2 regions of the Salinivibrio sp. VGrn1 genome follow, and region 1 is predicted to be linked to the other one. Evidence: predicted binding sites of a transcription regulator. Region 1 holds the regulator's gene; the other holds the start of a gene.
The links. Region 1 encodes MetJ, which represses methionine synthesis genes. Its sites were predicted from a motif close to TTAGACNTNTANANGTCTAA; they were not measured.
Positions count from the first base shown of each region.

Region 2: the regulator MetJ is predicted to act here: its motif matches at 1,565-1,584, upstream of metH (methionine synthase).

Region 1 is NZ_SATA01000005.1:188,431-191,656, forward strand. It holds gene EHW56_RS09830 (malic enzyme-like NAD(P)-binding protein) at 1-749, shown strand, start outside; gene metJ (met regulon transcriptional regulator MetJ) at 845-1,162, opposite strand; gene metB (cystathionine gamma-synthase) at 1,349-2,515, shown strand; gene EHW56_RS09845 (bifunctional aspartate kinase/homoserine dehydrogenase II) at 2,577-3,226, shown strand, end outside.
Region 2 is NZ_SATA01000012.1:69,293-72,518, forward strand. It holds gene metH (methionine synthase) at 1-1,509, opposite strand, end outside; gene EHW56_RS14250 (sodium:proton antiporter) at 1,693-2,985, shown strand; gene metA (homoserine O-succinyltransferase) at 3,023-3,226, opposite strand, start outside.

The DNA of each region.
Region 1 (3,226 bases):
TCACCGCTGCCGGCATGCTTAACGCGCTTGAGCTGCAAGGCAAAGATATCCGCGAGGCGACGGTGGTGTGCATGGGCGCAGGCGCAGCGGCTGTTGCCTGTATGGAGCTATTAATAAAATGTGGCGCTCAGCGGGAAAAAATCTATATGTTGGATCGTAAAGGCGTGATCCATACGCGTCGTGACGACATCAACAAATATAAGCAGCTGTTTGCCAATAACACGGATAAGCGTACCCTCGAAGATGTGATTGAGGGCGCGGATATGTTCGTTGGCGTCTCCGGTCCAGACTTGCTTTCACCCGACGCCTTGAAGCTGATGGCAGATAAACCCGTGGTATTTGCCTGCTCGAACCCAGATCCTGAAATTCATCCGGATGTGGCGCATCAAGTGCGCGATGATCTGATCATGGGAACCGGGCGTTCGGATTACCCGAATCAGGTCAATAACGTGCTCTGCTTCCCGTTTATTTTCCGTGGCGCATTGGATGTACGTGCCAGTGAAATTAACGATGCGATGAAGTTGGCAGCGGTAGAGGCCATTCGCAGCCTAGCCAAAGAGCCTGTCCCACAAACGGTATTAGACGCCGCCGGTTTGTCTTCGCTAAGCTTTGGCCCAGATTACATTATTCCCAAGCCAATGGACGCGCGTTTATTACCTAAGGTTGCCCGCGCGGTAGCGCTGGCCGCCGTGGAAACCGGCGTGGCTCGTATCGAGATGCCAGAAAACTATATGCTCGACAAGGCGTAATGCTTGAGCGTGAGGAAAAGCGCGGTGGAATAGAGCCCGAAAAGGCTGTGCTGAGCACCTATCATTACAGAAAACCCGCCAATCGGCGGGTTTTTTTAGTATTCGCTATCGTCGAACTCGATACCAAGCTCTTCCATGATCCGACGTGCTTCAGCGGGAATGCTGTCGGGTTTATCCTTACGGATATCGTCATCGGTTGGTAGTGGTTGGCCGGTGTAGGCATGAAGAAATGCCTCACACAACAACTCACTGTTGGTCGCATGACGGAGGTTTTGCACCTGACGACGAGTACGCTCGTCGGTAAGAATTTTTAGTACTTTTAATGGGATAGAGACGGTGATCTTCTTTACCTGCTCTTTCTTTTTACCATGTTCGGCATACGGATTAATGTAGTCGCCGTTCCACTGCGCCATGTCTCACCTATCTTGATTATGGAATACCCAGAATGATGCTGCGGAGATTTTAGCTATATTAACCGCCACATGCAAAGGAGTATAGACGTCTAGAAGTGTTGACGTCCCAAAAAGCGCAGGGTAAGGTGGCAGTATGAAACCTGGATCACGCCCACGATGCGCAAACCAGACTAGCAAGGATAGATCATGACTGAGAAAAAAACCGACACTATCGCCGTTCGGACCGGGATTGGGACTGACACCCAGCACCATGCGGTGGTGCCTCCCCTGTACTTATCGACCAATTACCGTTTCCCGGCACTGGGTGATGTGCCTACTTACGACTACGCGCGAGGCGGCAACCCAACGCGTGCGCAGCTCGAACAAGCGCTGACTGACTTAGAAGGGGGCGCAGGTGCGGTGGTGACCAACTGCGGGATGTCGGCGATAAACTTGGTGCTATCTCTGTTGGAGGCTGGCGAGCATATTGTCGCCCCACATGATTGTTATGGCGGCACCTATCGCTTGCTCGAATCGCGTGCCAAACAAGGGATCTGGCAGGTAAGTTTTGTCGATCAATCGGACCATGATGCGTTGGACCAGGCATTGGCCAAACAGCCCAAGCTCGTGCTGGTGGAAACCCCATCCAATCCACTCTTACGCGTGGTCGATATCGCAGAAATATGCCAAAAAGCCCATCAAGTGGGGGCTTGGGTGGTGGTCGACAACACGTTTTTATCGCCAGCTTTGCAAACGCCTTTTGCGCTGGGCGCGGATATGGTGGTGCATTCGACCACCAAATTTATTAATGGCCATTCTGATATTGTCGGTGGCGCGGTGATCGCCGCGACCAGTGAACTTGCCGCGACATTGGCTTGGTGGGGAAATTGCTTAGGGGCGACGGGCAATGCATTTGACAGTTATATGACACTGCGAGGGTTGCGCACATTGGGTGCACGCGTTAAACAACACCAACACAACACTGAAGCGGTACTCAGTTACCTGCAAACGGTGTCGGCAGTGCGGAAAATCTACTACCCCGGGTTGGCCTCTCACCCTGGCCACCAAATTGCTGCGCGCCAGCAAGCGGGGTTTGGTAGCATGCTGAGCTTAGAATTGGATACAGACCAAGCCGGTGTGGCGCGATTTATTGATGGCCTCACGTTATTTGCCCTCGCCGAGTCTCTCGGGGGGGTAGAAAGCTTAGTGACGCATCCTGGTTCGATGACACACAGAGCCATGAGTGACGCCGCGCAAGCGGAGGCGGGCATCGCACCGACCTTGTTGCGTTTTTCCATTGGATTAGAAGATGCGCAAGATTTGGTTGCTGATTTGGCGAACGCCTTTGCCCGTTTAGAGGGTGACACCCCATAGAGGCTGCGCTTCAGTGCGCGCCGCTTTACCGAGATCGATAGACATTAAGAGAGACCTTGCCATGCATGCGCAACCGACGGAAACGTCCCCCGAGTCACCACGCCAATTGCACAAGTTTGGTGGCAGTAGCCTTGCGAGCCCTGATTGCTATCGTCGCGTGGTCGATGTATTGACCGCGCATGCGAGCCAGCAAGACTTAATCGTGGTGTCCGCGGCAGGAAAAACCACTAACCAGCTGATCATGTGGTTAGCACAGTTAGACAAGGATGGGCGAGTGGCGCATGAGACCTTGCAAGTGGTGCGCGCCTTTCAGCAAGACTTGATTGAGAACTTGATTGATGGTGAACCCAAGCAGCAGCTGGTGGATGCGCTTTATGCCGATATCGCAACCATTGCGTCGTTGGGCGATCAGGGCGTGAACGAGAGCGACAAAGCGTACGTGCAAGGTTTTGGAGAGGTCTGGTCGGCGCGTCTGTTGGCCCAGTTATTGAAGCAGCATCGACGTGCCGCGGTGATGTTAGACTCACGCCAATGTTTGCGCGCCGAGCGCGCCGCTCAGCCGGAAGTGGATCGCGGGGCGTCTTGGCCTTTATTGCAAAATCAGCTTTCACAGCATGGCGATACGCATGTGGTGATCACCGGCTTTATGGCACAAAATCAAGCGGGAGAAACGGTGCTGTTAGGGCGCAATGGCTCCGATTACTCGGCCAC
Region 2 (3,226 bases), on a different contig from region 1:
AAGATGATAAGCGCGCGTACAGATTTCCACTTTCCGCGCTTGGGTATCGGCTTGACCTTGTTCGTCAAACGCCATCACGATCACCGCCGCGCCATAGCGACGGACTAAACGTGCTTGGTGCAGAAAATCCTCTTCTCCTTCTTTGAGCGAAATAGAATTGACGATGCCTTTCCCTTGAATGCACTTGAGGCCAGCTTCAATCACTTCCCATTTGGAGGAGTCAATCATCACAGGCACGCGGGCAATATCCGGCTCGGCCGCGCATAAATTGAGGAATCGCACCATGGCCTTTTCGGCATCCAACATGCCTTCATCCATATTGATATCGATGATTTGGGCGCCGTTTTCCACTTGCTGCAATGCCACTTCCAGCGCTTCGTCGTATTGCTCTTTAACGATTAAGCGTTTAAAGCGTGCTGAGCCAGTCACATTGGTGCGCTCACCCACGTTAACGAACAAGCTATCGGCATTAATGGTCAGGGGCTCGAGCCCAGACAAGCGACAGGCTACAGGGTGGTCAGGCAGAGAGCGTGGCGCATGTTTTTTCACCGCGTCACTAATCGCTTGAATATGCTCAGGCGTGGTGCCACAACAACCACCGACCAAATTGATAAAGCCAGATGCCGCCCACTCATCAATGTGTGTCGCCATCTCTTCGGGAGAAAGGTCATACTCACCAAACGCGTTGGGCAACCCCGCATTGGGGTGGACGGAGACAAAGCCCTCACAAATGTCGCTCAGCTCTTTGACATACTGGCGCAATTCAGCCGGCCCCAGTGCGCAGTTTAAGCCAAACGACAGTGGCTCAACATGGCGCAGCGAGTGATAAAAGGCGGCGGTCGTTTGTCCGGATAAGGTGCGTCCAGACGCATCAGTGATGGTGCCGGAGATCATAATGGGTAAGCGAACCCCACGGGCATCAAAGACCTTTTCAACCGCAAACGCACAGGCTTTGGCATTCAAGGTATCAAAAATGGTCTCCAACATGATGATATCAACCCCACCCTCAATGAGCGCTTCGGTGGACTCGGCATACACGTCGACTAACTGATCAAAGCTGACATTGCGAAACCCAGGGTCATTCACATCTGGTGAGATTGAGCACGTTCGATTGGTCGGCCCCAACACACCCGCGACAAAACGGGGTTTATCCGGCGTTTTAGCCGTCCAAGCATCAGCGACCTCACGCGCAAGCCGGGCTGCCGCTACGTTGATTTCCGCACTCAGCGCCTGCATGTCGTAATCGGCCATCGCAATTTGGGTGGCGTTAAAGGTGTTAGTTTCAATAATGTCCGCGCCCGCGGCCAGGTAATCACTGTGTAGCGAAGCGATCTTATCAGGCTGAGTCAGCACCAAAAGATCATTGTTGCCTTTCACATCACAGTGCCAATCTTTAAAACGTTGGCCACGATAATCGGCCTCATTGAGCCCTAACCCCTGAATCATGGTGCCCATGCCACCATCGATCACTAGAATACGGTCGCGCAGTTGCTGTGTCAGTCGGTCCATACTATTACGCTTATCATCTTCCTCGTTGCAGTCATTTCATCCTACCACAGCGAAAATGGAAATCTAGACGTCTATAAATAACAATTTATTTTGATCTATTTCAATTCAGCTGTTCGTTTTGACAACGATTTCTATTAATATTTTGACACATTTTTTCATTCCCTCGTTGTACTAGGAAGCGGCATGTCAACTTACGCAATCCTCAGCTTTATGGCTGCTGCAGCCATCTTTATCGCTTTTATTAATAGTAAAATCAGTCGAGTACAAACCACCATCGCCATCACCGCCAGCTCGCTCCTACTGTCTTTGTTGATAGTGGTCGCCGGTCAATACCAAGCCATTCCACTCAAAACCATGGCCGAGCAAATACTGACAGATATCCACTTCGATACCTTTTTGCTCAAAGGCGTCCTCGGCTTTTTGCTCTTCGCGGGGGGAATTGGTGTCAAGCTTCCCTCTTTCTCCGACCAAAAGTGGGAGATCACGACCCTGGTGATCGGCGGGCTATTGGTCTCTGTGTTTTTAATCGGCACCGGTATCTGGGGCGTGTTTCAGCTGATCGGTATTCCTTTCGATTATCTCTACTGCCTGCTATTTGGCGCGCTGATCTCGCCGACCGATCCCATTGCTGTTCTCGCCATTGTGAAAAAACTGCAAGCACCGATGCGGATAACGACACAAATAGAGGGAGAGTCGCTATTTAATGATGGCGTGGGTATCGTGATCTTTGTGACTCTTTTTACCCTGGCCTTTGGCGACAACAACCCGACGGTGGGCGGTACCATTGCCTTGTTTTTACAAGAAGCCGTTGGCGGGATTTTATATGGCCTGGTGCTTGGCTATCTTTTCCATCGCTTGATTTGTGCCACCAACGATCACTCGATGGAATTGCTATTAACGCTGGCTATCCCCAGCGCTGGCTATGTCCTGGCCGATATGCTGCATGTCTCTGGCCCGCTGGCAATGGTGGTTGCCGGGATTATGATTGGCAACTGGACCCGCTTTATTGGCTTTTCCAAAGAAAGTGAAGATCACCTCGACCACTTCTGGGAACTGGTCGATCAATTTCTTAACAGCCTACTCTTTCTCCTCATCGGGGTTAGCTTGCTGCAAATCAGTTTCCATAAAGAAGACTGGATCATTATGGCGGCGGTGGTGCCTATTGTGCTTCTCGCCCGGTTTATCAGCGTGAAAGTGTGTTACCTCGGCTTTAAGCGCTTTCGAACCTATAACCCTTGGGCAGTACGTATATTAAGCTGGGGAGGCTTACGCGGAGGGCTTGCGTTGGCCATGGCAATGGCCGTGCCCGCTGGCATCATGGTGGTGCCGGAAAAAAATATCGATGTTCGCGAGCTGATCCTCATCATGACCTATGCGGTGGTGGTGTTCTCCATTTTGGTGCAAGGCTCAACCATGACAGGCATGGTTGATAAAGCAAACGCAGCACAAGACGAAATGGATAAACATCAAACCTAACCGAGTCCCTAACCCAAAAGCGCCCGCGGGCGCTTTTTTATTCATCAAGGGTAAAGTTAGACGCGGAAAAGGCATCCAAGTCGAAGGGCGTTTGCTGGTAAACACAATAGTTTAGCCAGTTGGCAAACAGTAAATGCCCATGGCTGCGCCAACTCACATACGGTGGCTGCGAAGGATCGTCATCTGGGTAATAGTTAAGGGGGACCGCGGGCTCCATGCCTTCTTCTAAATCCCGATGGTA